4 regions of the Vibrio sp. 1078-1 genome follow, and region 2 is predicted to be linked to each of the others. Evidence: predicted binding sites of a transcription regulator. Region 2 holds the regulator's gene; each other region holds the start of a gene.
The links. The regulator PurR, encoded in region 2, represses purine synthesis genes. The targets are predictions, from matches to a motif close to TNANGNAAACGTTTNCNTNA.
Positions count from the first base shown of each region.

Region 1: the regulator PurR is predicted to act here: its motif matches at 5,703-5,722, upstream of R7190_RS16970 (NCS2 family permease).
Region 3: the regulator PurR is predicted to act here: its motif matches at 2,195-2,214, upstream of R7190_RS10445 (uracil-xanthine permease family protein).
Region 4: the regulator PurR is predicted to act here: its motif matches at 4,835-4,854, upstream of R7190_RS12980 (formate--tetrahydrofolate ligase).

Region 1 covers NZ_JAWOWM010000009.1:119,767-127,741, forward strand. The annotation lists gene R7190_RS16950 (TonB-dependent receptor domain-containing protein) at 1-981, opposite strand, end outside; gene R7190_RS16955 (succinylglutamate desuccinylase/aspartoacylase family protein) at 1,245-2,312, opposite strand; gene R7190_RS16960 (DUF3332 domain-containing protein) at 2,643-3,182, shown strand; gene R7190_RS16965 (aminoacyl-histidine dipeptidase) at 3,247-4,719, opposite strand; gene R7190_RS16970 (NCS2 family permease) at 5,744-7,033, shown strand; gene tet(34) (oxytetracycline resistance phosphoribosyltransferase domain-containing protein Tet(34)) at 7,297-7,761, shown strand; gene frsA (esterase FrsA) at 7,853-7,975, shown strand, end outside.
Region 2 covers NZ_JAWOWM010000002.1:130,283-138,257, reverse strand. The annotation lists gene cmoM (tRNA uridine 5-oxyacetic acid(34) methyltransferase CmoM) at 1-470, opposite strand, end outside; gene elyC (envelope biogenesis factor ElyC) at 585-1,370, shown strand; gene torR (two-component system response regulator TorR) at 1,442-2,152, opposite strand; gene torD (molecular chaperone TorD) at 2,419-3,066, shown strand; gene purR (HTH-type transcriptional repressor PurR) at 3,534-4,538, shown strand; cyclic di-GMP riboswitch class I at 4,826-4,915, shown strand; gene R7190_RS04530 (TfoX/Sxy family DNA transformation protein) at 5,032-5,622, shown strand; gene R7190_RS04525 (TVP38/TMEM64 family protein) at 5,737-6,423, shown strand; gene R7190_RS04520 (DUF2007 domain-containing protein) at 6,444-6,764, shown strand; gene R7190_RS04515 (alpha/beta fold hydrolase) at 6,796-7,599, opposite strand; gene glgA (glycogen synthase GlgA) at 7,709-7,975, opposite strand, start outside.
Region 3 covers NZ_JAWOWM010000004.1:124,674-132,648, reverse strand. The annotation lists gene recG (ATP-dependent DNA helicase RecG) at 73-2,154, shown strand; gene R7190_RS10445 (uracil-xanthine permease family protein) at 2,382-3,770, shown strand; gene envZ (two-component system sensor histidine kinase EnvZ) at 3,843-5,135, opposite strand; gene ompR (two-component system response regulator OmpR) at 5,238-5,957, opposite strand; gene R7190_RS10430 (DUF1090 domain-containing protein) at 6,087-6,482, opposite strand; gene greB (transcription elongation factor GreB) at 6,588-7,079, opposite strand; gene R7190_RS10420 (ATP-dependent zinc protease) at 7,197-7,975, opposite strand, start outside.
Region 4 covers NZ_JAWOWM010000005.1:142,887-150,861, reverse strand. The annotation lists gene R7190_RS12990 (chitinase C-terminal domain-containing protein) at 1-1,170, shown strand, start outside; gene glgC (glucose-1-phosphate adenylyltransferase) at 1,268-2,485, opposite strand; gene R7190_RS12980 (formate--tetrahydrofolate ligase) at 3,022-4,770, opposite strand; gene R7190_RS12975 (inosine/guanosine kinase) at 5,005-6,309, opposite strand; gene R7190_RS12970 (CreA family protein) at 6,543-7,013, opposite strand; gene R7190_RS12965 (hypothetical protein) at 7,159-7,668, shown strand; gene R7190_RS12960 (HAD-IA family hydrolase) at 7,864-7,975, shown strand, end outside.

The DNA of each region.
Region 1 (7,975 bases), on a different contig from region 2:
AGGGCGAACCCAATGACGATCGTTTTCGGAACGTGCCATTTTGATATTGAAATCAATATACGGGTTAGTCGGCATGTAGTGGTAAGAGATGGTCGTGGTGTTGTCCGTGTATTTGTTATCGACGGTGTAAGCGTATTGGGCTTTTTCTAATGAGCCGTATTTCTTGATATTGTATTCGGTGATGTTAGGCATTTTTCCGCGGCGGTTAGCCCAAGGTTTACGACCTTCATCTTTGTAGCGAGTGTGGCTAATTTCAAACTCGTGATCGTTGTTTTCATAACCGACCTTTACGAGCATGTTTTCTTGCTCATAACCTGAGTAATCCAGCGTTTCACCACCTCCGACTTTAATGTCATCAGAATCTTTTACCGAGCCATTCGCTAGAAAATAAAAACCAGTATCGTTTTTACCATAGAGTGTTAGTGTGTAGGCGTTCTCATCGCCGTTGGTGTTGTATGCACTTGAGATGCGAGCACCAAAGTTTCTTTCGCCGTACAGGAGATCATCGACACTTTTGGTTTTAATGCGAATGGAGCCACCAAACTTCCCGTTGAGTGCTCGATAGTCGTGCGCGCCCTTGATAATTTCTGCTTCGCCAATTAAGAACGGATCAAAAAAGAAGGTACCGTAGCGGTATTGTTGAAAGCCAATTGGAGCGCCATCGACAAAGACGGCGATATCGCTTGGATCATCAAAACCACGAATGTTAATACGTTCGCCACCAGAACGACCGCCACCATCTATTGATGCACCGGGAACGGCATCGATCATTGAGGCAAAATTAGAGTACTGTTGCTCTTCAATCTCTGACCAATTAATGGTGGTTTGCGCAGGCTCAGCAATGGTAATAGGTTTGGCATAACGAACGCCTATGACTTCAAGCTCTTCATTTGGCGCTGTCTCGGCATATGAATAAAGAGGGAAGAGCAAAGCCAGTGAAATGAGATTTACTTTGAATGGATGACTTTTTAATCGTTTCATATTGATGATTTATAGTGTTTTTATGAAGCTGGGATTATAAGAACATTATTACGATTAATAAATGATAATGAGATTAATTATCAAATGTGTTTTTGCGACGGATTGTAAAGTTTTTTATCCATTCGTGGAAACTACGATAAGTATCGTTAGCGTACATAAAACAAAAAGCCCAGCATCATGGACGCTGAGCTTATTGGCTTTAAACAAGATAGTGCGAGCACTGTTGCTCCTTTTGAGCTAATCAGGCGCCTACTTGGTAGGAATTACTGAGTTTCTAACGGTATCTGTCCGGTGGTCAGCGGCTCGGCATCGAATTCAGTAAGGCCTTCAATATAGCTTTCGACTGCTTGCTCTAAAGCATTATCACCTTGGTTAAAATAGGCAAGGTGGAAAATTGCATCGCCTTCGTTCACCAATGGTAATGTTTGTTGACCGATAACTAAACCACGCTTCGGGGCTTTTAGTTCTATCTCATCATGACCAAGAGGAGAGCTAATATAAGCGAGCGTTTCACCCTGTTCTACTTTGTCTCCCAGATTAACGACAGTACGCAAAATGCCGTTACCTGACGCGCGAACCCAGCTGGTGGACTTCGCTATGATAGGCTCAGGCAGCTTTTTCCTGCTCGCTCGCAACATACCAATGGCTTGCATTACGCGCCGAACCCCGAACACACCAGCGCTGATCGAAAGTGGATCAAAGCGCAATGCTTCGCCAGCCTCGTAGGTGAGCACTGGAATATCACATTTTTCTGCTTCACTGCGTAAAGAGCCATCACGCAATGCTGAATCAACAATCACTGGCGTTGCAAATGCTTGAGCAATACGCAGAGTTTCTGGGTTGCTTAAGTTTGCGCGGATCTGTGGCAAGTTCGTGCGATGAATGGCCCCTGTGTGTAGATCCAAAATGTAGTCACAACGCTTGGCAATGTTGTTAAAGAACCCGTGTGCCATACGAGATGCAAGTGCGCCTTTTTCACTGCCAGGAAAGCAACGGTTGAGATCTCGTCGGTCGGGCAAGTAACGAGATTTATGGATGAAACCAAAAACGTTAACGATAGGTACTGCAATGACAGTGCCTTTCAGTTTTTGTGGATCCAGTTGGTTAATGATCTGACGAACGATTTCTACGCCATTAAGCTCATCACCATGGATAGCAGCATTCACCATTAAAACTGGTCCTTCTTGTTTCCCATGGATTATTTCCACAGGAATAGATAAAGGCGAATGTGTATATAGCTTCGCTGCTTCAAATTCGATCTCTAATCGTTGCCCTGGTTGTATTTGATGTCCTAAGAGCTCAAACACTTTGCTTTTTTTACTTCTGGCCATAAACCATCTCTGTCAAATGCGTCATCAGCAATGTAACAATTGCTGCAAAATCGCACTAATCATTCTCATTAAGGACACGACAAATTACTTTAATCGTCATGCGTGAAATTTTGGTATGTGTGAAGTTTTTGTTTTCAATATGATCTTTTCTATCAGTTTAATACATAACAAGCCATAGAGAAGAGAGCGCAATAATAGCCTTAAAAAATGTGACTGTATTAAAAATAATACTGTTCATGGAGGACAAAAAAACGGACTTTTAACCCTACTTTTTATCCGATAATATCCGCGCCGAATTTGAGGTTTCACACTTTCTAACTAGAGGTTTTGATGAAAAAGGCAATTGCTAAAATTGGTGCATTGACTGCGGTAGCAGTTTCACTTTCAGGTTGCGTAGGTAGTAATGCCGTGACAGGTTATGTCATGGGGTTTAACTTGAAAGCTGTTGACAACCGTTACGCTCGAGGTGGCCTAAATATGCTTTTAGCGCCTGTTTATGGTGTCGCGATCGCAGCGGATTATATCGTGTTTAACTCTCTAGAATTTTGGACGGGTAAGAACCCGTTAAATGGTAAGCCACATATCTTCGATACAAAGGTAGATACTTACATTGATGTCAATCACCAGTTAGATAAGTCGTTAACGACGGCACCAATCGCACCATTAGCGGATAACCGTGTCATTGAGCAGGGGCGAATGCAGCAAATCGATGAGAACACTGTTCAAATGGATATTACTTACAGTAACGGTGAAAAGGCGACACTCATGGGTGTACGCGATGGTGAGTTTGTTACTTACTACATTGATGGTGAAGTTGCTGCACAAACCTCAATGGATGAATTAGCCGCTTACGCGCAAAACCGTGTGTAGTTGGGTTCAACTAAACCAAAAAAAGGGTGCCGTATGGCACCCTTTGTCATTTTTCGTGATTGAATTATGCTTTCTCTGGAATCGCTTCTAAAAGCGCGACCATCTGTTCCCAGTACAACTGAACAGTATCAATCTTCACTTTCTCATCTGGAGAGTGAGGGAATTTTATTGTTGGACCGAAAGAAACCATATCCATGTGTGGGTATGGTTCTTTAAATAGGCCACACTCAAGACCAGCATGGATGACCATGATGTTCGGCTTATGACCGTAAATGCCTTCATACATATCACGGAAAATTGCCATGATCTCGGAATCTGCATCTGGCTTCCAGCCAGGGTAAGCGCCTGAGAACTGAATTTGTGCGCCTGCTAGCTCAGTAATCGAGCGCAGCATGCTTTCCACTTGGCTACGGCCAGAGTCAATGAGAGAACGAATCAAGCAAAGCACGGTGACTTTATTTTCTTCTGTGCTGATCACACCAACGTTTAGAGAAGTTTCAACAACGCCTTCCACCTCATCACTCATACGGATTACGCCGTTTGGACAAGCGTTAAGTGCCGCAATGAATCGTTGCTGATCGGCGATTGAAAATACTTGCGCGTCAGTCGTGATCACTTCATTAAAGGTTACGATACCTGTTTCGATTTTACCCAATTCAGTTTTAAGCAGCTCAGTGTAGTGGTTGAACAGCTCAGCAAGCTTGTCTTGGTTTTCGACAGGAAGCGCGACAGTAACAAACGCTTCGCGAGGGATTGCATTACGTAAGCTACCGCCACGGAATTCGACTAAACGTAAATCAAGCTCTTGAGCATGACCGGCAAGGAAACGACCAAGTAATTTGTTGGCATTACCGCGACCTGTGTGAATGTCACAACCTGAGTGACCACCTTTTAGGCCTTTCAGCGTCAGTTGGCGTGTTACAAAACCTGCAGGCGTTGATTCTCGAGAAATATCGAAAGTCATGGTGCCATCAACGCCACCTGCACAACCCATGTAGACTTCGCCTTCTTGCTCAGAGTCTGTATTTAGAAGAATCTCACCCTCTAACCAACCAGCTTCAAGGCCAAATGCGCCAGTCATGCCTGCTTCTTCATCAATCGTCAGCAGAACTTCGAGTGGACCGTGCTTAATATCTTTAGATGCCAATACAGCAAGGCAAGAAGCCATACCAATACCGTTATCTGCACCAAGCGTCGTGCCTTTCGCAGTTACCCATTCGCCATCGATGTAAGGTTGGATTGGATCTTTGGTGAAGTCGTGTTCAGTGTCTTCGTTTTTCTGCGGCACCATGTCGATGTGTGCTTGAAGTACAACAGCCTTCTTATTTTCCATTCCTGGTGTCGCGGGCTTTTTGATGAACACGTTACCGGTTGGATCACGGCGAACGTCAAAGCCTTGCTCTGTTGCCCAGTTGATAATGTACTGTGCTAATGCTTCTTCATGTTTCGATGGATGAGGGATAGAACAAATCTTATCGAAAAACTGCCAAAGTGGAGCAGGTGATAAGGTACTGATCTCAGAATGGAACTCAGACACGGAGGACTCCTTTTGATGTGCTTTGCCAAATATATACCGTAAAAATGTTGTCAAGGTAGCATTAAATGCTAGACGATTTGGCCTTCAAATTGCCGTTAGCATACCACCAGATAAGGAGTACGAGTAGTCGCGATCACAAGGATTTCTCTCAGAACTGTCACAGTTTGTGAATACAATAACAAGCACTATGTGTTCTCTATCATACATTCTGAAAGTGGCTTTATTTTTTAATTCATAAAATTGTAATTTAATTACATATAAACTTTGATAAAGGTCAATTTATGTATTTTTTGTGATTCCAATCACTAAAATGCTTGTAATTAAATTTCTTGGTGGTATATTTGTAACCAGCTTCTGAGAGAAGAATGAAATGCTCAAAGGATGAGTCCGTTTTATCGCCTCCAAGGAACCGAGAAATCAACGAATGTTTAATTGATTTAAAAGGTGATAGTTATGAAAGGTTTACCAAGTACAATGTTCTGGAATAGCAAGTCTGTTTACACCGGTAACTTTGTATACCCAACAAGCTTTGGCTACTAAGTGAAGTCAACGCATGTGACTCGAACAGTTTGTTCACCCCTATAAATTGGAATTTTTTTTCAGTGATAGTGCTGACATGATTCACCGCCACCCAAATTGGGTGGCGTTTTTTTATCTCTATTTTCTCTTCCTGACTCACTTATTGCGATCAAAGCCTTCTTCTATTCCCCATTCTTCGGTTTTATCGACTTTTCCATCAAATCTGTTAGATACCATGTTAAAAATGGGTCTTTTTCATCTGAAAGTTTAGTACATTGCTCAGTTTTTATTCTCTTTTAGGGAACTGTGTTATCTAGGTTACCTATTGTTTTGTAAGAATATATTCCTTTGCCTACTTTGATAGGTTAGAGAATGTGTTTCATATCCAAAGAAAAAAAACGCATTAGAGTGAAGATTCTATCTAGAATTTGCTATTTGATAACTTTATAATTCCTGCCAATCGATTACGCAACCGTTTACTTTTTTACCTTTACAGGATTCGATCATGCTCGAGAGGCTTTTTAAACTCAGTGAAAATGGCACAAATGTGCGTACTGAGATCATTGCAGGTGTTACGACCTTCCTAACTATGGCTTACATTATTTTTGTAAACCCAGCGATCCTGTCGGATACCGGTATGGACCGTGGTGCCATTTTTGTCGCGACTTGTCTTGCTGCCGCAATCGGCTGTTTTATTATGGGATTTGTTGCGAATTACCCAATCGCACAGGCACCAGGAATGGGCCTGAACGCATTTTTCACTTACTCTGTTGTATTGGGAATGGGTTATACGTGGCAAGTTGCGTTAGCGGCTGTATTTGTTTCTGGCCTTCTGTTCATTCTTTTAAGCGTATTTAAGATCCGTGAGTGGATTATTAACTCGATCCCGCATTCTCTACGAACAGGTATTTCAGCTGGTATTGGTCTTTTCTTAGCGTTTATCGCATTAAAAAATGCAGGTATCGTCGTTGATAACCCAGCGACATTAGTTTCTATGGGAGAGATCACATCATTGCCATCTGTATTGGCCGCGATTGGCTTCTTTCTTACGATTGCACTGGTTCACCGTGGTGTGAAAGGTGCGGTGATGATCGCCATTCTTGGCGTTACAGCGCTCGGTCTTCTATTTGGTGATGTGCAGTGGGGCGGTATTATGTCAACGCCACCAAGCATTGCGCCAACTTTCATGCAACTGGATTTCTCTGGTTTGTTTGAAGTAGGCATGATTTCCGTCGTATTTGCTTTCCTATTTGTCGATTTATTTGACACCGCAGGTACGCTCGTTGGCGTTTCTCAAAAAGCAGGTCTAACTGATGAGAATGGCAACATCCCTCGTTTAAACAAAGCGTTACTTGCAGACTCAACAGCAACGTCAGTAGGTGCATTACTTGGTACCTCTAACACGACATCTTATATTGAAAGCGTTTCTGGTGTGGCTGCGGGTGGGCGTACTGGTCTAACAGCCGTGGTTGTTGGTGTACTCTTCCTACTTGCTCTATTGTTCTCACCACTTGCGGGTATGATCCCTGCTTATGCAACGTCAGGTGCGCTATTCTATGTGGCGATCTTGATGCTGTCTGGGCTAGTAAGCATTGATTGGCGTGACCTAACTGAAGCGTCCCCAGTTGTTGTGACTTGTTTAGTTATGCCGCTAACATTCTCGATTGCAGAAGGTATCACGTTAGGCTTTATCGCATACGCGGCGATCAAATTATTCAGCGGCAAGGGCCGTGAAGTGTCGATGAGTGTATGGGTGATGTCAGCCATCTTCATCGTTAAATACCTCGTCGGTTAATTTCTCGAGCAAAAAGCCAGTGTGGATTTATTCACGCTGGCTTTTTCTTTTTTACGTTGTTCACAGAAGACGGTTTTTCTGCGGAATAGGCAGAGAATTTTGATATCACCGTTGGTATTAGCGGTGTGTTTCGGTAGAATAATCGTTTGCGCAGCTTGACATCCTCGTCTCCAAACATTTTGGAGAAGTTAGTGAGCATTCCGCTTTTGAGTGACTTCGCTAGATTTTGAGGATGCATATTTTCAAATTATTAGGTTATTACAATGAGTAAAAAATTCATTATCACTTGGGATGCAATGCAGACTTACTGCCGTGAACTGGCTGAAAAACAAATGCCAGCTGAGCAATGGAAAGGAATTTGGGCGGTAAGCCGCGGCGGTTTGGTTCCTGGCGCTATTTTGGCTCGTGAACTGGGTATTCGTTACGTTGATACAATCTGTATTTCAAGCTACGACCATGATCATCAGCGCGATATGACGGTACTAAAAGCACCTGAAGGTGATGGCGAAGGTTACCTAATCGTTGAAGACCTAGTAGACAGTGGTGATACAGCGCGCAAACTACGTGAGATGTATCCAAAAGCGAAAATGATCGCTGTGTGTGCGAAACCATCAGGCAAAGAGCTGCTGGATGATTACGTTGTAGATATTGCTCAAGACACTTGGATTGAGCAGCCTTGGGATATGTCAATCCAGTATGCTGAGCCAGTAAACCGCAAGCAAAAATAAGCGCGGTTAAAGAATATTGAGAAATGCCCCTTTATAGGGGCATTTTTTTTATTATGATATTAAATCATGCTAATAGCCTAGGGTTCTTCCTATGTCTGAAGACGTCAGTAAAAATCTTTCCGAAACTTTGTTCGTGAAACATAAGCAAGCAAAAGAAACCTCCGCGCTTACCCAGTACATGCCGACCAGTAAAAAAATACTTGATGAACGAGAA
Region 2 (7,975 bases):
CCGTGGTGGTTGTAGAACATGACTGATGCGATACCTCCCGGTTTTACTTGTTCTAGAACTGTTTCAAGTGCGGCCTTAGGATCAACCAGCCACTCCATCACAGCGTGGAACATAACCAGATCGACCCGTCCATCCATATGTTCACCGATGGATTGGACAGGCGAATGAATCAGGCGATACTGCTCAAGCAAACCGTTTTTTTCAATATCCTGCTTAGCCAACTGCAGCATTTCCGAAGATAGATCACATAAAGCGATTCGATGTCCGAGCTTAGCAAGCTTTTGCGACATTTGTGCCAAACCACCACCAGCGTCCAACACTTCTAGGGGTTGCTGGTCAGCATCTAATTCACTTAGAATCTGTAGAAAATCTTCCCACACAATGATTTGGCGGATCTCCCCTTTATCGGAGCCGTAAATATTTTTTGCAAATTTGTGGGCGATATCGTCGAAATTGCGGTCTTCTGTCACTTCTGCTGAGTTATCATAACGGATTGTGCCGCTATTCTGGCACAAGGAAAGCAGGAATAAAGAGGGATACCCTCATTTTTATTATCAATTGATGTTTTTTCGGACTATTTATGTATGTTTGAGCTGAAAAAAGTAGTGTCAGCCATGCTTATGCCCCTTCCGGCATTGCTGCTGATAGGCTTGTTGGGTCTTGCTCTCATTAGTTTTACTACAAAACGTAAAACTGGCTGCTTCGTTGTTCTATTCTCTTTTGTTGGCATTTTTCTTGTTGCCTTCCAACCTGTTTCAACCAAGCTTCTTATGCCGTTAGAACGAGAGCATAAAGCCTTTTTGCCAGTTTCTGGCACCATCGACTACGTGATGGTTTTAGGGAATGGTCATGTTATCGATGACGAAATTCCACCCACCTCGCAGTTAAGCCGTGCAGCATTAATGCGCTTAACTGAGGGCATTCGTATTTTAAGAATGTATCCAGGCGCGAAATTAATCTTATCCGGCTATGCTGGCGGATCTGAAATTAGCCACGCGCGAATGATGGCGAACGTTGCCCTTGCGTTGGGAGTCGCGAAATCCGATATCATTTTATTAGAAGATGCGAAAGATACGTGGGAAGAGGCGCGTCAAGCGGCTGCATTCGTCCAACAAAAGGAGATTGTGTTAGTCACTTCTGCGAGTCACATGAGCCGTGCATTGTATGAGTTCAACGCAGCAGGCATTAAACCAATCCCAGCCCCGACCAACTTCTTAGCTATTAGCGAGATAAGTCAACCTTGGGATAAATACTCACCTAAAGCGCGTTACTTAGAACAAACAGAGCTTTATTGGCATGAGTACTTGGGCAGTATTTGGCAAAGGTTGCGTGATACTGTCGGCCAAACACCAATGGTTGAAGCAAACTAGTATTATCTTGAAGCCACAAAAAAGGAGAGCCGAAGCTCTCCTTTTCTTTTTACGATTGAGTTATGTTCAAACTAGTCACCAGCAAACATATAGCCTTCGCCGTGCACCGTTACAAAAATCTGTGGGTTCTTAGGATCGAACTCCATTTTTGCGCGCATACGTCGAATAAGAACATCAATGGTGCGGTCATTCGGCGCATCCACTCGATGGCTGATCATGTTCAAAATACGCTCACGACTTAACACCTGGTTAGGGTAAGACGATAATGCCACCAAAAGTTCATACTCTGCTTTAGTTAGTTTTACTGGCTCACCGTTGCGGCTAAGTGCGCGACGTTGAATGTCGAATGTCCACTCCCCAAAGCGCACAATGTGCTCTTCACTGGTTTCATTCGCTTTCGAGCTGCCACTACGCGCTGCTGAAATACGCCACAGCAAGTTTTTAACGCGAACTAACAGCTCTCTCAGTTCAAAAGGTTTTGTCACATAATCGTCAGCACCCATTTCTAGGCCTACGATTTTATCAATGCTATCCGTGCGTCCTGTTACTAATATGATACCAATATCCGATTGGCTACGTAACTCACGAGTAAGCATCAGGCCGTCTTCACCAGGCAAGTTAATATCCAGCATGATCAGGTCTACATCGCCCGCTTGCAAAACTTCACGCATTTCCGCGCCACTCTCTGCTTCGCTGACTTGGTAGCCCTCATTTTGGAAATATCCCGCAAGCTTACTACGAGTTACAACATCATCTTCTACGACTAATACGTGATAGCTCATTTACACCACTTTTCTGTCTTCTTATTATCCAAGACGTATTCTATTCATAACTAGTAACATTTCTAGTCATAGATACATTAAAACGCAAGATTTAGCGTTTTTATTGATTCAAAACAAGCTTGCCCATTGCTATTAATAAACGGTCATTTTTGACCATAAAACATAACAATTATAGTTACTGCTATTCATTTTAATTGATTACACTTAGGGGATATCCCTAATTGACTTTGTGATGCATGACTTGAAGCATCATTCAGGAGCCCAAAATGCAAGAAGTGAAAGCTTTTAATGAAAAACGCGCTGAAATTTACTGGTGGTTTTCGAGCTTGTTCGCAAAAGAACTAACAGAGAAAGAATTGGAAGCCTATCACAGTGTTGAAATTCGCAGTTTTCTCGCAGGTTTAGGTGAAAATGAGTCGCTGAAACCAGCTGTTGATAGCCTAGTTGATGCATTGAATCGGTTACAAGATCGTGAAGATGCACAACTAGAGCTTGCAGCTGACTTTTGTGAACTGTTTTTGAAGACAGAAAAATACGGCGCTCTTCCTTACGCATCCATGTACATTGGTGAATCAGGTTTACTGAATGACAAGCCAGCTGAGGAAATGGAAAAGTTGATGGCTGAATTTGGCGTTCAAGTAGACGAAAACCTAAAGGAACCTGCGGATCACTTAGCCGTTGAGCTCGACTTTCTCGGGAACATGATTATCCGCTCAAACGAGCTTGAACAAGAAAAACACATGGAAGAAGCCTTCGTTAAACAAAACGACTTTATCCAGCAACAATTGATGTCTTGGTTACCTCAGTTTTCAGACAAATGTAAACAATTCGACGAATTTGGATTTTACTCGAGTGTCGCGAAACTATTAGTTGCATTTTGTAAACTAGACAGCGCCTACCTTCTTGGTGAATAATTGCCGCCTATTTTTAGGGAGCCTGCCTATCGGGCTTCCTGTATGCCGAAAGTGACCAATTGTAAGTAACTTGGGTATAATATTCGTTTGCCTTAACTTAGCGCAAAGACGCTTGGTTATTTAGCAGTCAAAATGTGACTTCAAATACACAAATCTCGTGCTGAAAACATTGCTAGTCAGTCCACATAGGGCTAAAATGTGAGCGCAAACGATTAAATATGATTTATATGTAAACCGCTGAAATATAGCGGTTTTTGTGTTTTCTTAACAGGTTGATGGCAATTTCTCATCAGATAGAAAAAAGATAAAATTCATCGACCGATGCTGCTACGCACCCTTTTGTCGCACTTGGATCAACCGCTGCCGAGACACTTAGCGCCAATTTTATATTGCTAGGTGTGAAACCATTAGAGCATCAGGTACATCCAATACGACATATTTCAGTAGCTCGATACAGGACACCATTTATGGCCACGATAAAAGACGTTGCTCGCTTAGCCGGCGTTTCCACTACGACAGTTTCGCACGTTATCAATAAAACGCGTTTCGTTGCAGAAGCAACGCAAGAAAAAGTAATGAAAGCCGTTGACGAGCTGAATTACGCGCCAAGTGCCGTTGCACGCAGCCTAAAATGCAACTCAACTCGTACGATTGGCATGTTAGTAACTCAATCAACTAACCTATTTTTCTCAGAAGTGATTGATGGCGTTGAGAGCTACTGTTACCGCCAAGGCTATACTCTGATTTTATGTAACACAGGCGGGATTTACGAAAAACAACGCGATTACATTCGTATGCTGGCTGAAAAGCGCGTTGATGGCATCCTAGTGATGTGTTCTGACTTAACCGAAGAACTAAAAGAGATGCTTGACCGTCATGCGGACATTCCTAAAGTGGTCATGGATTGGGGCCCAGAGAGCTCGCAAGCAGACAAAATCATGGATAACTCAGAAGAAGGTGGCTACATTGCGACCAAACATCTGATTGACAATGGTCATACGGATATCGCTTGTCTAAGCGGTCATTTTGAAAAGCTTGCTTGCCAAGAGCGCATTGCAGGTTTCCGTCGCGCAATGAGCGAAGCGAACCTAGCTGTAAATGAAGACTGGATCCTTGAAGGTAACTTTGAATGTGATACGGCCGTATTAGTTGCAGATAAAATTACCGCAATGGACAAGCGCCCGACGGCGGTATTCTGTTTTAACGACACAATGGCTCTAGGCCTAATGAGCCGCTTGCAACAAAACGGGATCAAAATTCCTGAAGATATTTCAGTGATCGGCTACGACAACATCGAGCTTGCAGAATACTTCTCTCCACCGCTAACGACTATCCACCAACCTAAACGTCGTGTTGGTAAAAATGCATTCGAAATTCTACTTGAGCGTATCAAAGATAAAGAACACGAAAAACGAATTTTCGAAATGCAACCTGAGCTTGTAATTCGAAATACTGTGAAAAAAATGAACTAAATTTTACTGTATTTAACCGTGTTAAATAAGCGCTCTACAGGGGCGCTTATTTTTTTGGAAAAATTAAGCATTCTCTAATACTTCACACCACTCTAATAACAATTGACTAACGTTAACTCCCTGTTTTATATAAATGTAATATATATTAAGAACTCCTTTTCAAAGGCCAATTTGCACCTTTCCATATGCAAAATAGAGCATTCAATCTATCATTTTTATTGAACCGATATCACACTTTTAACGCTAAACCGTGATGTTAATTCAATATAAGAAGTATGCTCATTGTGTCACGCACAGGGCAAACCATTCGAAAGAGTGGGACGCAAAGCCTCCGGCCTGAACCATATTACGATATGGAAGGTAGCGGGGTTACCGATGGCAAGTGTGTAAGCAATGACTTTACTCTGTAATGACATTGTTTTTACGCATGTTTGCTACTCTCTCGGACCTGACTTTTGGTGGCGTAATATTAATTACACCGAGATAACAAAACATGGATAAACCGATACTCAAAGACTCTATGAAGCTATTTGAGGCACTTGGTAATATCAAGTCGCGCTCAATGTTTGGTGGCTTCGGACTATTCGCTGATGAAACAATGTTTGCACTAGTGGTAAACAATCAGCTTCATATCAGAGCAGACCAAAAAACTTCATCTGACTTCGAGAAACAAGGGCTAAAGCCTTACGTTTATAAAAAACGTGGCTTTCCAGTCGTTACAAAGTACTACGCTATTTCCAGCGATTTATGGGAATCAAGCGAACGCTTAATCGAAGTAGCGAATCAATCATTGAAAAAGGCAAAGCTTGAGAAAGAACAGCAAGCAAGTACAAAACCTAACCGTTTGAAAGATTTGCCTAACTTACGACTGGCTACCGAGCGCATGCTAAAAAAAGCCGGCATCGAATCCGTAGAGAAGCTTGAAGAGGAAGGTGCGCTTAACGCCTATAAAGCGATAAGAGATACGCACTCTGCAACCGTCAACATTGAGTTGCTATGGGCACTAGAAGGTGCTATCAACGGCACTCATTGGAGTGTGGTACCTCAAGCTCGCCGAGATGAGTTGATGAACGGCCTCCAATAAAAGTCGGCCTAAAAACTATCTTGTAAAACCGCAGTCTAATCTGCGGTTTTTTTGTGAAATTTTTTCGGTTTTCCTACTGTCTTATTACATATATCCCAAATTGGAATCAAAATTATGAATAAGAAACTGATATTAGGTCTCATCCTACTAGCGGCTATCGTCTTTTTAGGTATTAACTTTGGCCAGTATTTAACCTTAGAGAATGCAAAAGCCCAACAAGAAGCACTAACTACATACATCGATCAGAATTTTGTATTCTCGGCTGCGATTTACTTTTTTACCTACATTGCAATTACCGCTTTTTCTATCCCAGGAGCGGCAGTAGTCACCTTACTTGGTGCAGCCTTATTTGGTTTTTGGACAAGCTTGCTACTGGTTTCTTTCGCTAGCACTATGGGGGCAACACTGGCCTTCTTGAGCAGCCGATACTTATTGCGTGACTGGGTACAAAACAAATTCGGAAATAAACTCAACGCAATTAATCAAGGTGTCGAAAAAGACGGAGCTTTTTATCTATTTTCCTTGCGTCTAATCCCTGTATTCCCTTTCTTTCTAATCAACTTACTGATGGGCTTAACACCGATGTCTGTAGGTCGATTTTATCTCACTAGCCAAATAGGTATGCTGCCAGGCACAGCCGTATATCTGAATGCAGGTACTCAATTAGCAACAATTGAAAGCCTATCGGGCATTGTTTCACCCGCAGTATTAGCGTCTTTTGCGCTATTGGGACTATTTCCAATCATCACTAAATGGGTTATGAATAAAGTAAGGCCGACACCAAGTCAGCAAAACTCGTAATTGGTGAAGTGGGTATTTTGATGAAAATATTTATCGCTAAAAACCCAGCAGAAGCACACATTGTATGTGAGCTGCTTAAAGTGGAACAAATTTACTGTGAAGTTCGCGGAGAAGGTATTTTCGGCCTAAAAGGAGAACTGCCGTTTGGTGATGATACCGATCCTTATGTGTGGCTTTTTGACACGGCACAAAAGATGAAAGCTGAAGAAATAGTAAAAGCATATCGAAAACAATCCGATAGGCATGAGTATCAAGATTGGCAATGCCCAAAATGTCATGAAATAAACGAAGGGCAATTTGGTGCATGTTGGCAATGTGGATATCAACTAGGAGAGCTATAGCGGCTCTCCTATTCAGTGGATGCACTCAGTTTTAAGCACATACAGCTTGCTGTTTAATAAACTCGATGGAGTGTTGATTGAAGTCTTCTGGACGCTCTACATTGCATACATGACCACAATTCGGGATTTCTCGTAGAATGCTGAGCTTATGTGCTGCAACCATTTCTTTGACAGGTTTAATAAACATGTAATCCCTGTCGCCCATTAAGTAAAGAGTCGGAATGGGTAACTCTCGATCTTTAAAATATTTCATTAACGGATTTACATCAGCGGCAAGAATAAACCAACGTTTAAATTCTTTTTGGCAAAGCTTCTTGGCTTCGCGAATAAAAAGGTGGCGAGATTCTCGTTGGCTTCTTTGAGGCATAACAATATAAGCGAACAGTTTGTAGAGCCACATGTACGGTAGGATATGCTTACAAAAATTACCTAATTTCACCAATATCTGAGAACGAGTGTTAAGCCTTGTGACAGCACCGCCGAGCACCATCGAACGTACGCGCTCTGATGACAATTCAGCAAGGTTTCGAACAATAATAGTACCAAGCGACATACCGACAAAATGAGCGGATTGGATCTTTAAATGGTCCAATACTTTCAAAATATCTTGGGTAACTTCCGTAAAGGTATAACGGCTAGCAATGAGCTCTTTAAGTAACTGATTTGACTTTCCATGCCCTCTTAAATCGATCAGCAATAAGTTAAAGTGTTGCTTGTAAGCTTTAATTTGCTTGAACCAGATAGAAGAGCTACCACCAGCACCGTGCACAAATACAACCCACTCATTACTAGTAGGGTGCAAATAGGTTTTATGAAAAAGTAGCGGCTGGGTCATATTGAGTATCAAAAAGATCGTGCTATTGAGTAAAAAGCCATCCTACCACACTCCCCTTACTCAAGATAATAAAGGCACCTCATTCGGTGCCTTTCGTTACAATTTTAAGTCAAACTAACGCTGAGTGGTAAAGCTGCAAATAAGATTCTGCGGCCTTTTGCCAACAAAAGTCTTGTTGCATCGCGTGCAACTGTACTTTATTCACTTCAGGCTCGTTTTGAGCGTAGAGCAACAGTGCCCTTAGCATCGTTAACAACAATGCCTGCGGTGTCGGTTCGAAAAAAACAAACCCCGTTGCTTCAGATGGGTTTACATCATAATCGCTAACGCTGTCCTTTAAGCCACCAACACCGCGTACTATCGGTAATGTCCCATA
Region 3 (7,975 bases), on a different contig from region 2:
TATTTTTTCCTGTACAAAAACACAGCTCCATGGTTAACATACTGCTATGTTAACCATTTTCTTGAGCCCTCTATGTCCGCCCAAATGTTATCTGCCGTCCCATTAACCTCCCTTTCTAGAGTTGGCGCGAAAGTCGCAGAAAAACTCGCCAAAGTTGGCTTACATAGCGTTCAAGATTTGCTGTTTCACCTTCCGTTACGCTACGAAGATCGTACTCGTATTTACCCTATTGCCAAACTGCATGCTGGCCTTTGGGCGGCCGTGCAAGGTAAGGTCATGGCAGTCGACACTATCTTCGGTAAGCGCAAAATGCTAACGGTAAAAATCAGCGACGGTAATGGCACTATCACGCTGCGCTTTTTCAACTTTACCGCAGCCATGAAGAACAATTTCACGCAAGGTAAGTTAGTGCATGCTTACGGTGAAATTAAGCGCGGTGGCATGGGTTGGGAAATTGTTCATCCTGACTACAAGTTTTACGTCAGCGAGCAAAAGCCCGATGTAGAACAGAGCTTAACCCCTGTTTATCCCACCACCGATGGATTGCGTCAAATCACATTACGCAACCTTACCGAACAAGCTTTAGCCCTGCTTGATAAAACCGCAGTGCAGGAATTACTTCCAGCGGGGTTGTATGACCATCAAATCACGATGTCGCAAGCGCTGTACACCATTCATCGCCCACCACCAACCATTAATTTAGATGAGTTTGACGAAGGCAAACATCCTGCCCAAATCCGCTTGATCATGGAAGAATTGCTCGCACAAAACTTATCGATGCTGGCGGTGCGTAGCAAAGGTCAGAAGGATTCAGCGCTACCTCTCGGTCCTTGTAATAAACTAAAAACGCAGCTTTTAGCCCAACTGCCTTTCTCTCCTACAAACGCTCAAACCCGAGTAGTACAAGAGATTGAAGCCGATCTAGAAAAACCGCACCCAATGATGCGATTAGTGCAAGGCGATGTTGGTTCGGGGAAAACGTTGGTTGCCGCTTTGGCCGCTGTTAGAGCCATTGAGCATGGCCATCAGGTGGCACTCATGGCGCCAACCGAACTATTGGCCGAGCAACACGCTATCAACTTCGCAAACTGGTTTGAAACCATGGGCATTCAAGTCGGTTGGTTAGCGGGTAAACTCAAAGGTAAGGCAAAGGAAGCCGAGCTGGCTCGTATTGCCAGTGGTGAAGCACAAATGGTAGTGGGTACTCACGCGCTATTCCAAGAGCACGTTGAATTTCATCACCTTGCTTTGGTCATCATTGATGAACAGCACCGCTTCGGTGTCCATCAGCGATTAGAATTGCGTGAAAAAGGCGCAAAACAAGGCGCCTACCCACATCAGTTGATCATGACGGCGACGCCTATTCCTCGCACCTTAGCTATGACCGCTTACGCCGATCTGGAAACTTCCGTGATTGACGAGCTACCACCGGGTCGAACGCCGATTCAAACCGTTGCCATTCCAGATACCAAACGTGACGACATCGTCGAGCGTGTCCGAAATGCCTGCTTAAACGAAGGCAAGCAGGCATATTGGGTGTGTACTCTGATTGATGAGTCGGAAGTATTAGAAGCGCAAGCCGCGGCAGATACCGCTGAAGAGCTTCAACGTAAGCTACCGGACGTAAAAATTGGTCTAGTACACGGACGAATGAAGCCGGCAGAGAAACAAGCGGTGATGCAAGATTTCAAAGACAATAAACTGCATTTGCTGGTCGCAACGACAGTGATTGAAGTTGGTGTGGATGTGCCAAACTCTAGCTTGATGATCATAGAAAACCCTGAACGTCTTGGTTTGGCACAATTACACCAGTTAAGAGGTCGCGTGGGCCGAGGTTCCGTTGCTAGCCATTGTGTGCTGCTGTACCACTCTCCGCTGTCAAAAACCGCGCAAAAACGTCTCGGAGTACTACGTGAAAGTAACGATGGCTTCGTCATTGCGCAGAAAGACCTAGAAATTCGTGGCCCTGGAGAACTATTGGGTACAAAGCAGACAGGTCTTGCTGATTTCAAAATCGCAGACTTAGTTCGAGATCAACGCCTGATTCCCGAAGTTCAGCGCATTGCGCGTCATATTCATGACAATTACCCGTCTAACGCAACAGCGATTATCGATCGCTGGTTGGGTGAGCGGGATATTTACTCCAAAGCGTAATGATTGAAAGCGAGCCAAATGGCTCGTTTTTTAATAAGCCAAAAGCAAACGTTTGCTTTTTGAGAAAATCTCTCTATAATCGCGCACAAATTTTTAAGTGTGTTAGATCACACTCCACCAACCTGAGTTGACTCTGATTAACAGCAATCACAGGTAACGACGTCAACTCCACCCTGCTCTCCCATTCAGCGAGAACTAGGGAAATATTGCGACTAGCGAGACAAACAATGACAACTTCAAACCGATCTTCGGAACTGGTCTATCAACTCAACGATCGACCACCTTTGCCTCAAACCATTTTTGCCGCACTTCAGCACTTATTGGCGATGTTCGTCGCGGTTATCACTCCGTCACTGATCATCTGTCAGTCTTTGGGTGTACCAGCAGACCAAACGAATACCATCATCAGCATGTCTTTGTTTGCGTCAGGCGTGTCTTCGTTTATTCAAATTCGCACCGTTGGCCCAATTGGCTCTGGTTTGCTCTCTGTTCAAGGCACCAGCTTTAACTTTTTAGGTCCTATTATTGGTGCAGGCCTATCGCTGAAAGCCGGTGGAGCAGACATCAGTACCATGATGGCTGCCATTTTTGGTACGATTTTAGTCGCATCATTTGCAGAAATTTTTCTATCTCGCGTGTTGGAGCATGCCCGCCGAATCATCACTCCGCTTGTTTCAGGCATCGTCGTCACTCTTATCGGTCTCACACTGATTCAAGTCGGCTTAGTATCAATGGGCGGTGGCTACGCAGCATTAAATGAAGGAACCTTCGGCAGCTTAGACAAACTTGCTCTGGCTGGGACGGTACTTGGATTAATTGTGATTTTAAACCGCTCGAAAAACCCATACATCCGTGTGGCTTCAATCGTGATTGCGATGCTAGTGGGCTACATCATGGCGTATTTTATGGGGATGGTAGATACTTCTCAGCTAGGCGCAACCGAGATCGTAGCACTGCCCGTACCAATGCAATATGGCTTATCGTTTGACTGGTCTCTGTTCATTCCGCTGGTACTGATTTTCTTTATTACCGCACTAGAAGCCATCGGTGATATTACCGCAACATCTGAAGTGTCTGGTGAGCCAGTAAAAGGCCCAGTGTACATGAAACGCATTAAGGGCGGTGTGTTAGCAGACGGCTTAAACTCTGCAATCGCAGCCGTTTTCAACAGCTTCCCGAACTCAACGTTTAGCCAGAATAACGGCATCATCATGCTAACAGGAGTCGCGAGCCGCTACGTGGGTTACTTTATTTCTGGCATGTTAGTGATTCTTGGCTTGTTTCCTGGCGTCGCTAGCTTTGTTCAGCTGATTCCTGAGCCAGTACTTGGCGGCGCAACGATTGTCATGTTTGGTACGATTGCTGCCGCTGGTGTGCGTATTATCTCTCGTGTTGAGCTCGATCGCCGCGCAATTCTGATCATGGCCTTATCCTTCTCAATGGGACTTGGTATCGCACAAAAACCAGAGATCCTGCAATTTATGCCAGAATTTATTAAGAGTATTTTCTCAACTGGTGTTGCAGCAGGTGGCATCACAGCGATCATTTTAAATCTACTTCTGCCAGAGAAACTGGAAGACGAAGATGAACTTCCTCAGGAAGCGAAAGAGTCTTAAGATTATTGAGAATAAGAAAAGCCCAACCTATTTAGGTTGGGCTTTTTGTTTTAAAGGGTGCAGGCCATCGACTTACTTGGTAGGAAAACTGATTTGAGCGATTAAACCGCCTTCACTGCGATTACGTATCACCACAGAGCCTGAATGCTGGCTGATTATACGCTTCACAATCGCCAACCCTAGCCCAGTGCCTTCACTACCGCGAGCGGTGTCACCACGCGTAAAGGGTTCAAATAACCTCGCGATTTGAGAATGCTCGATACCCGGTCCGTTGTCCTCTACTGAAATCCACACTAGCTGCTTATCTGCTGTCACACCAGTGCTGACTTTGACCCAGCCATTACCATAACGTAGCGCATTCACAACTAAATTACTGATCGCCCGCTTAATCGCAATTGCGCTTCCTTTGGCTGGTGGCAAGTTAAGATTAAGATCTGTTTCAATTTCAACCTCATAGCCACCTTCAGAACTGGCAACGTCACTGGCAATCGTACTGATATCAACCGCTTCAAACGATTCTTGGTTCACCGGTTTGAGATAATCCATAAACTGACTGATGATCTCATTACATTCTTCCGTATCGCTAATGATCCCCTCCGCAAGATAGCTGTCCTCAGGAGACATCATTTCTGTCGCTAGGCGAATACGCGTCAGAGGTGTTCGTAAGTCATGGCTAATCCCTGCCATTAATAAGGCTCGGTCTTCTTCTAGCTCTTGAATACCTTTCGACATTTGATTAAAGGCTCGAGTTACAGAGCGAATCTCCGATGCGCCTTTCTCTGCTAAGGGGGGCGGGATCTCACCTCGACCGACGTCTTTCGCGGCTCTCTCTAAAGCCAAAAGTGGACGGTTTTGCAAACGAATAAACAACCAACCACCTGCAATGATCAGCAGCGCCATAATCAAGCTGTTACGAAACAGCGGGGCAAAATCTTCTTCTTGCAGCTCAGATAACGGAATACGAATGATGGAGTTCGGCAACTTTTCGATGTGCATCCACAAAATGTAACTTTCATCGCCAAGCAATAAGCGCACTTCTGTGGGCGAACCCAGCTCTTGGCTCATTTCTTCAGACATCAAATCAATCGACATTGCGTGATGAAATTCAATCGCCTTATCGCTATCGAGACTATGAACCGTCACCCCTAATCTTTCTAACAATTGACGCCTTAACGGTGCATCAGACTTTAAAGGTCCTTCATCATCAAGCACCAAATTGAGCTCATGGGCGAGAATTTTATTGAACTGCTGCAAACTCGGCATCAACGCGTAGTTAAAAACGGCGTAGTAAGAGAAAACTTGGCTCGCGAGAAGCAAAGAGATGAACAGCAGAATAGATTGTGTCAGTGAACTTCGGATGCGCATGGAACGTTCCTAGTGGTCCTAATCGCGAAATTTCAGCCTTCAAAGGGAAGGTAATGAAGGCTGAAGTTGCTATAGCCAAGTGCTGGCTATGGAGTGAAGAGATTACACCTCTTTGCCGTCTGGGACGAAAACATAACCTAGGCCCCACACGGTTTGAATGTAGCGCGGCTTGCTCGGATCGTCTTCTAACATGCGACGTAAGCGTGAGATTTGTACGTCAATAGAGCGTTCCATTGCAGAATATTCACGGCCACGCGCCATGTTCATCAATTTATCTCGTGACATTGGCTCACGCGCATTCATCACGAGCGCCTTTAGGACAGCAAACTCTCCAGAGGTGAGTGGCATTGCCTCGTCACCGCGGAACATCTCGCGAGTGCCTAGATTGAGTCGGAACTCCCCGAACTCCACCACTTTTTCTTCCGTGCTTGGTGCACCCGGCAACTCTACAGTTTGGCGGCGTAATACTGCCTTGATGCGAGCCAACAATTCGCGTGGGTTAAACGGTTTTGGCAAATAATCATCCGCCCCTACCTCAAGACCTACGATGCGGTCCACTTCATCACCTTTCGCGGTGAGCATTAAGATTGGCAACATATTGTTCGCGTGGCGTAGACGACGACAAATTGACAAACCGTCTTCACCTGGCAACATTAGGTCCAGCACCATTAAGTGAAAGTTTTCGCGCGTTAGTAGGCGATCCATCTGTTCGCCATTGGCGACACTTCGTACCTGAAAACCTTGCTCAGAAAGGTAACGCTCCAATAGAGCACGTAAACGAGCATCGTCATCAACCACTAAAATTTTATGATTTTCTTGCATTGAAACATCCTTTCAGAAGCGTCTATTGTCGAAAATGTATCACTGTTTTTCCTAACGTGCTCAAGCAAATTGTTACTCTTTTTATCTTAAGCGCTTTATTCTCTCTCTAGCAGGTATTTTCAGCACCTACTATTGACCATAATTCCATTCCAGTTCACGTTTGGCCTCAAGCAGCTCTTGCTGTGCCTCAGCCAGCTTGTGACGTTTTTTCTCAATTTTGTCTGCTTTCCCTGAATGCTGAGCTTCGACTAATTCTTCCTCTCGCTCCTCAACTTCTTTAGTCTTTTCTTCCACTTCTGTTTGCAGCTCTTGGCGCAGCTCACCTTCCGAGCATTCATTCTGGATAGCGGAAAGTGCTTGCTCCAAGCCTTTAATTCGATGTTCATTACCTTGCGCTTTTGCATACTCGAGCTGCTGCTCTACCGCTAACTCTTTAGCGTCACAGCCTTTCACTTCATCTTGAGCAAAAACTGAAAGTGAGAAACCTATTGTTAGTGCAGCACTACACATGACTGCTTTGTTCATTTTACTTCTCCGAGAAAGGCACCATGCCTTTATACCAAATATTCTGACGTTGAGACCCAAGTCACTCCTAGTGAACTTCATGAGACTTGAATCGGTGATAAAGCCTCAGTCTTCCGAGGCCGGTTGAATATATTCAATTGAGTTGATGAACCACTCTTTTTCACCTTCTGGGGTGCGTACCGTGAACTCTTCATCCACTTGTTTTTTCAACATCGCTCGCGCCATAGGTGAATCGATAGAGATGTAGTCTTTCGCATCGCCATAAATCTCTTCAGGCCCGACAATACGAAACTTTTTCACTTCTCCTGCCTCATTTTCTATTTCCACCCATGCACCAAAAAAGACTTTGCCTTCTTGTTGTGGAGAATAGTCAACGATCGTGACTTCTGGCAGGAATTTACGAAGGAAGCGGACACGACGGTCGATCTGACGGAGTAAACGTTTATTGAAGGTGTAATCCGCATTTTCTGAGCGATCGCCCAGGCTCGCCGCCCAAGTGACGATCTTGGTGATTTCCGGGCGCTTTTCATTCCAAAGGTAATCATGCTCTTGTTTGAGTTTGTTGTAACCTTCTCGTGTAATCAGCTTAGTTTTCAAATTAACTCCTATCTCAACTAAAAAATGCTGCTCTTTGGCAGCATTAAGGAGATGATATACCCAAAGATCCAATGTTGTTCAGGCTTTGGGTATCAAGGTGATAAGGCGGCCAGAGTGTTACTTTTCGTAATCCGGTTTTTGCGTCACGATGTAATTCGTATCACTCGAAACAACCGCGCCATGTTTTAGGAAGTTTTTACCTAAAATCATGCTGTAATGGAAGCGACCTCGGTCCTGTAAGTTGACTCGGATCTTCTTCTCTAATTCGCCAAGCTTAACATGCATTTCAACCACAGGGCGTACGTTCGCTTTCTCGCCTTTCTTAGCTTTAATACGCATGACATCAACAACAGGCTTGGTAAACGCCTGTTTCATGCCAAGATCGTTCTCATAGGTAAAGCTCACCATGTCTTTGCCGTCTTTCTTAAACTGCTTGATGTTCTTAGCATTGATTGAGCTTACATCTGCACCCGTGTCTAACTTCACAGGGAAAGACATCCCCTCAACTTCAGCCACTTCGATATGGCCAGCTTTGAAAAGTGGCCTTGCATCTAGTAGATGGTCTGCGCGAGTGTTCAGCAACACACCACCCTTGGCTATGTCATGACCAAAGACGAAAAAGGGTTGAGTGTCACCCTCATCAAGCACATCGAGCGCAAACTTCATTGATGTGTCTTTTCTACCGAGAAGAAAGTCTCCTTCGACAACAGGGCGAACCGCGCTGCCAACCTTGAGCTTTTTCAACACTGGTTTGGTGATTTTTTCTTCTTTCCCCTCATCGTTCATTAAATAAAACGTGACGGATTCATCCTTACCTTTTTCTGTTACTTCAAACCCATTTACACGCAGTAATGGCGTTTTCACAGTAAAAGTGGGGTAAGCAGGGACGGTATAAC
Region 4 (7,975 bases), on a different contig from region 2:
AACAACTGTGGTCACGGCGCTATTGGTATCGACAACATGTGGCATGATACCGACCCTAAAGGAAACGAAATGGGCGCTGGTTCTAACCCAATGTGGCATGCTAAGAACCTAGAAAACGGTATATGGGGCTCTTACGCAGCTGCTTACGGTCTTGACCCAGTCAACGATCCTTCAGATAAGTTTGTTGGTACTTATACTCGTCATTACGATAGCGTTGCTGTAGCACCTTGGTTGTGGAACGCGGAGAAGAGCGTATTCCTATCTACGGAAGATAAAGCTTCTATCGAGGTGAAAGCCGATTACGTTATCGATAAAGAGATCGGCGGTATCATGTTCTGGGAACTAGCCGGTGACTACAACTGTTACGTACTGGATGCAAATGGTAATCGTACGGCAGTAGATGCAACTGAACAAGCTTGTGCGGCGGGTAATGGTGAATACCACATGGGTAACACTATGACCAAAGCTATCTACGACAAGTTTAAGTCTGCGACGCCTTACGGTAATAAAGTAGCGACTGGTCCAACACCAACTGAAGCAGTAGACATTACTGTTAGTGTTGGCGGCTTCAAAGTTGGCGATCAAAACTACCCAATTAACCCGAAAATCACGTTTACGAACAACACTGGTCAAGCGATCCCTGGCGGTACTGAATTCCAATTCGATATCCCAGTATCTGCGCCGGACAACGCGAAAGACCAATCAGGTGGTGGTTTGAAAGTAATTGCTTCTGGACATACTCGAGCAAACAACATTGGTGGCTTAGATGGCGTAATGCACCGTGTGTCGTTCTCTCTACCAGCATGGAAAGACTTGCCGGCGGGCGGCACTTACGAGCTTGATATGGTTTACTACCTACCAATCTCTGGTCCGGCTAACTACTCAGTGATTTCTGGTGGTAAAGAGTTTGCGTTTAAGTTTGAACAGCCAGCTCTACCAATTGGTGATCTCAATGCGGGCACGGGTGGTGGTACCACTGAACCAGGTACGTGTGATACGACAGGTTTAGTGACATACCCAGCTCTGCCACAAACGGATTGGGCAGGTAATCCAAGCCACGCTAACCAAGGTGATAAGATCATCCACAACGGTGTGGTTTACCAAGCGAACTGGTGGACAGCGGCTGAACCGGGTACAGATGGTAGCTGGTCAACGGTATGTAACATCTAATTATTATGGATTATTTGTTATAGCCTAATGTTTACAGGTACTTAAACAAAAGCGCACGATGATTATCGTGCGCTTTTTTGTTGTGATAGTTTGTCGTTTAATCGAATTGGTAACTTTCAGGTATGACGACAATACCTTTGTCTGAGATTTTAAATCGCTTCGCATCTTCAAGTTTGTTGATGCCAATTTGAGTATGTGGCGGAATACGAACATGTTTATCAACTATGCAGTTGACCAACTGACTTCCTTCACCGACTTCCACGTCATCAAAAATGATAGAATCGACTACCGTTGCACTATCTTGAATGCGTACATTAGAAGAAATAATGGAGTGTTGTACTGAGCCGCCGGAATTGATGACACCGGTAGCAATGATGGAGTTAATAAAAATACCTTCATTACCCGTGGCCGACGATACAGTACGAGCTGGTGGAAACTGCGGCTCGTAAGTACGAATCGCCCAATTGGACTGATAAAGGTTCATTGGCGGCACAGGTTCTAGTAGATCCATATTCGCTTCATAGAAGGAGTCAATGGTACCCACGTCGCGCCAATAGCAATCTTTATCGACGCGCCCTTTACTGCCACAGAATTGATAAGCGTAAACGGATTCCGTATCAATCAGCTTAGGTATGATGTCTTTTCCGAAGTCATGGCTTGATGAATCGAGTTTTGAGTCTTCTTCAAGCGCTTCTTTCAAAACATCCATATCAAAGATATATATTCCCATAGAAACAAGGCTTCTGGTCGCGCTTCCAGGAAGAGTTGGTGGGGTTTCAGGTTTCTCTATAAACGAAGTAACGAGCCCGTTTTCTGCGGTGCCCATTACACCGAATGCTGAAGCATCCTCTACGGGAACATCCATACAGGCAACGGTGAGCTTAGCACCTTTCTCTTTATGCTCTTCAAGCATTGCGGCGTAGTCCATTCGATAGATATGATCGCCGGATAACACAACCACATACTTTGCATCATTTCGCGATAGCAACCACATGTTGTGATAAATCGCATCGGCGGTTCCTTCATACCATGCACCACCTTTGCGCATTTGTGGTGGAACAGCAGTGATGTACTCGCCTAGCTCTGGATTGAATATCGACCAGCCGTCTCGTAAGTGTTTTTGAAGTGAATGAGATTTATATTGGGTTAAAACAAGGATCTTGCGTAAACCCGAATGTAAACAATTGGTTAGTGTGAAATCTATAATTCTATATTTTCCGCCAAAAGGTACGGCTGGCTTGGTTCTGTCATCGGTGAGTGGGCTGAGTCTAGACCCCATCCCTCCTGCTAAAATTACGGCAAGTGCGTCTTCCATAGTATTCCCTTTCCCTTTCTGACATGCATCAAAACGGTGCTAACCTGAAGGAGGTGGTATGCAACGCAGAGGTTTTGAAAAGCATGTGCTAATGTGCTTATTAGTGAAAAGTCTACTACAAGAATCGAGCCATAGAATATCTCCTTAAAAATCAAGGAGGTTAAAATTTCACTGTAAGACAACTGCACCATATTAGTGAAGCGCTAAATAGCCCGTGCATCAAATTGGCGCAAAATTGTAGAAAGGAGAAGTCAACAAGTATGGATTTACAATGTAAAGTGGCGACAAAACAAGAAGATAAATAGGGTTTTCTATCTTAATAACTATGGCTAAACAAGGCTTAGGGTTAGCGTCTTAACTCTAAAGGTCTAAAACAGGCGCGTTGATGTAAGGCAGGAGAGCTTTGTATCAACAATTCAAGAGTAGAAGGCCTGAGACAACTCTTTTCACAGTTGTTGAGAGTGAGTGGGTAGGTAAGTAGACCACTCACTTAATGAATATGCTCACTTCACTGATAGCGATACGTTATCACTGTACTAAGAGAGACCGATGATATTTCCTTCATCATCAAGATCTAAATTCATAAATGCGGGTTTATCAGGTAAGCCTGGCATCGTCATCACGGTACCAGATAATGCGTAAACGAATCCTGCGCCCGCACACAAGCGCAGCTCGCGGATTGGGACGGTAAAACCAGTTGGTGCGCCTTTGACTGCGGAGTCTGTGGTTATCGATAGTGGTGTCTTCGCGATGCAAACCGCTAAGTTGTTAAAGCCTAATTGCTCAAAATGTTTGAGCTGTTCAGTCGCGATAGGAGTCATTTCTATATTGGTTGCTCCATAGCCCGCTTCACATACTGCCATGAGCTTTTCGAGTAATGATTGCTCTTTGTTGTATAACGGACAAAACTCTACAGGCGTGGTACACGCATCAATAACATGTTGAGCTAGTTCCGTTGCGCCTTGTCCGCCTTGCGAAAAAGCGGTGCTGATGGCTACTTTAACTTCGGGATTAAATTGGTGAATCAGCTCTTCAAGAGCTTTAAGCTCTTTCACACAATCTTGTGGAAACTGGTTAATGGCAACGACAGCAGGTAAACCGTATTTATGAACGTTATTTATGTGCCATTTTAAATTTTCAAACCCAGCCTCCAATGCTGCTTGGTCCGGATTAAAAATGGAATCTGGAATAGCCATACCTGGGCGTAAATCGTAGTGTCCAGAATTCGCTTTGAGGCCGCGTAATGTTGCTACGATCACTACACAGTCCGGGGCTTTGTTGGCGGCAGCAGCTTTAATGTTACACGCTTTCTCAAATCCCATATCCGAACCAAAACCGGCTTCAGTTACCGTGTAACCTGACAGTTTTAGCGCAATATCGTCCGCGATAATGGATGAATTTCCATGGGCGATGTTTGCAAATGGACCTGCATGGATCAACGTAGGAACACCTTCTAGAGTTTGCATCAGTGTTGGTGCAATCGCCTCTTTTAGTGTTACTGCCATTGCTCCTGCAACTTGTAGATCTTCCGTAGTGACGGGGTTTCCGTTCAAATCGTACGCTACGACAATTTTCCCAATACGTTGACGTAAATCTTTTAAATCTTTGGCTAGTGCAATGATAGCCATCAACTCGGAAGCCGCTGAAATATCGAACCCTTCGTCACGCTCGAAACCATTGATGGTTTTTCCTGCATCATTGAGGCCAATTTTGACTTTACGTAGTGCACGATCATTATGGTCCATCACTCGTTTCCAAGTAATACTTGCCGTGTCGATTTTAAGTGCTCTTAACCCGGTGCGTGATTCAAAGGCATCATAACCCTCGCGTTGCTCATGGAACAAGCGAGCGTCAAGAGCGGCTGAAGCAAGGTTGTGCGCCGCTGTCACTGCGTGAATGTCACCAGTAAGGTGTAAGTTTAACTCTTCCATTGGAGCTACTTGAGAATAACCACCGCCCGCTGCGCCACCTTTAATACCGAAGACGGGTCCCATCGAAGGTTGCCTTATACATGCAATAACAGATTGATTAAGCTTTGCTAAACCTTGCGCCAGTCCTATCGTCGTAACGGTTTTTCCTTCGCCAAGAGGAGTCGGCGTGATCGCAGTGACGAGTACAAGTTTACCGTCATCATTTGCTTTGAGTCGTTCCAAACATTTTGGGTGGACTTTGGCTTTGTGCTTCCCGTGAGTGTCATACTCTTCGGGCAATAGTCCTACTTTTTCCGCGATAACATCAATAGAAGAAAGTGGTGTGTTTCGGCAAATTTCGATATCTGACTGCATGGAGAATCCCCAAAGTGGCACAGGTAGCGTTGAAAAACTACCTGAGTTATAACGAGTATTATTGTGAGGCAAAGGTCTGCTTGGTGATGGTACTGTTTCGGTTAGGCTTGTAAAGAGTTTACTGCTTCGTATTGTGCGACATACTAACGAAATCTACTCGTTATAGTGCTAGATAAAAACAAAAAGGCCACCAAATGGTGACCTTGATATATTTTTAGCTTTAAAGTTGTCGTTTTAACGATCCCAATAAGTCTCTTCTAAGCTATCTTCTCGTTCAGGAAGCGCTCGCGATAGGCGAGGAGAGTGCTGCGTCAACACTTCATAGCTTACTCGGTTTGCGTATTTACAAATCTGAGAAAGTGAGGAGTAGGTTAAGCATCGTACTTCGTGCTTTTCTGAGTTAGGCACTTCTTTTTGGTGAAAAGAGTTTGCTGCCATGTCATGCAGTAAGGCTGAAAGGGCTGCATCACCTGCACCGTTAGTGTTCTTAATCTCTAGTGGTCCACCAAGGTAAGGGCCGATGTGAGAGTAGACCTTCATTGGGTTTTGACAGTCTTCTTTACGCATCGCACGACTAAACTCGTACTGGTTAAAGGCTTCGAGGGAGCTTTCAAGGATGTCGTGTGTGGTTTCTCGTTTTACTTTCTCGTCGGTGTAACCAGCCATGTACAGACCATTTGGTCCTGCTGTACAAAGTACGAGATCAACCCACTCAAGTGCTTTATCAGCAGCAGCTAGCGGCTCTGTTTCACCTGTTAGCGCCGCACCTTCTTCTTCATTCATAGCGACAACAGAAATGTTTTCGCGAATGTATTCTTGCCACCACTGTGCGTTACCTTCGATAACGTACTTTGTCCCTAGCGTAAGTACAACAGGGACATCGTGCTTCTTAGCAAAGTCGATCGCTCTTTGTACCGCTTTAGGCATTGGATCTTCTTCTTTACCACGCATTAGGTAAGAAGAAACAACCAGGGCTGATGCTTTCTCAAAGATCTCTTCAGGAATGCTTTCCGGAAGTAGTTGATTCATATGACCTTCGTTGATAGCAAATGTACGCTCACCGTCTTGAGAAATTAGGGTGTAGCAGCGACCAATAGGGCCATCTACCGTTTGTAAATGGTTAAGGTTCATGCGTGAAGACGTACGGCAAAGGTAGCGGTAAGCAAAAGAACCGACTTGAATGTTCTTAGACATCACACCGAGCAAAACGGATTTGCTATCGGCTAAAACCGAGTAGTTGTGAAGAGTATTGCCAATCGTGTCACCTGGGTATTGGTGTGTGATCAGGCCTTGCTCAACCAGTTCTTCGTAAAGTGCATCTGCTTTGCTTTCTTCAAGAACGAGCGAATGTCCTTTACTCAGGTTGTATTTCTCTAAAAACGCGTCATCTACACGTGCTTCGATATCTACAATGGTTTGACCGACACCAACAATAGTTGGGCGATATAGCTTAGGTGCCTGTCGGATTTGGTTTACTAATGGATCTCGAGCGTGAGTTGGGAAGTAGTGTTTAGATTTACGCTGACCAGGAAACTTCATGCTTGTTCTTGAGTGAGAAAAAAAAGAGGCGGGATTGTATCACAAAAAAATGAAAATCGTGGTGATTTATTACAAAGAAGTCTGCTCGCTGAAAAAATCAGCGAGCTGAGTAAATAGCAACCAAAGCAGCTGCAATTTATGGCGCTTGTCGTATTGCAATGGGTTGTTTTTTAAACTTGTTGCTCAGCAGCGCCCGGAAAGAGCCTGCTCCGCGCTAACTAAATTTACCCGCGTTACTTTTTCACTTCAGTTGGCTCAACGTAAGCCTTGGTACCCCAAAGTGGGACTGTCGAAAGGCTATGCTTAAAACTACCATCGGTCTCTTTTGTTGTATAAGACAAGTAGAGTAAGGTTTGGTTATCGGCATCATAAATACGGCGAACCTTCATTGTTTTGAAGAAAATGCTTTTTGACTTCTTAAATACAATTTCACCGGACTTACTCTTATCTATTTTTGCAATCATTTCCGGTGTGATTTCGCCAGTCTGACGACATGATATTGAGCTATCACTTGGATCTGCTAAGCTGAAATCCGCTTCGATAGAGGCGATGTGACATGTGACACCTGTTACCACCTCGTCTTTCAACTCACCGACTTTGATGTCTTTCAAAGTAAACCAACCGAGCCCCACGTCAGCAACATCGTTATCTGAACAACCAACTAGAGTAGTAGCAAGCAATGCACTTAACAGCATCTTTTTCATTATTTTTGTCCTTAACTAGGAAAGATATTGATGAAATCTATCAGAGGTTTGCACCTAAAACAAAATTTAGCCACGGAAAGGTCTATGTGCGCTAGGTTTGTTGCGGGCTTCATGCTAATGTACTGCTCTAAACGAAGGTATCAAGATGAATGAACAACAGTTAGCCAGTATCGAGCGTAAAAATACATGGCTGTATGATCTGGTCGAAGTTGAATTTCCGACACCAGAGAGTTTGAAAGGGCGCGATGTCTATTTCAAAACGCTAGAAAAAGCAACGTATCAAGTAGTCGACAAAGACACACTACTGGAAAGTGACTCTGAATTTAACCCCGACGATATTTTTCTGGTCGATTTTCATCGACTGACCATTATGTTCTCTATCTTGCAATCTCAGCGCTGGGAACAGCAGTATGATAAAGATATGATCATTGAATATCTGACACAGATTATCCTCACGCCAGATTTTGAATTATATGTTGGTTTTAAATCAGGAGTCCCAATTGGTGCTGCTATTGTTAGCCATCTCGAAGGAAATACACTCATCTCTGATGTTGCTGTTTCTGAATCAAAATACAAAAGCTCGTTTGTGGCTGATCTGGCTAAAAGACTAAGCACCGAGCAAAAACTGTTAGACTCAGTGGTTATCGAAGACTAACTTACACATCAATGTGCATAAAAAGTAAAGCAAGATGACGTTGGGTGATCTTGCTTAGAAAAACTGTAATTGCTCCCTTCTATTTCCATGAAATGCCAAGCTCGTCGTTTCAACAATCCCAAACTCAAATAAGATTAATCCAAACATTCTTAAAATCAGCTTGGGCTTAAGCCTTTAAGACGTCTGGAGATGGCTATGGCAATTACCAATATTAAGTGCGTGATATTTGACTGTGATGGTACGTTGGTCGACAGCGAAAGACTGTGTTGCCAAGCGCTCGTCAATGTATTTAACCAGCATGGGGCTG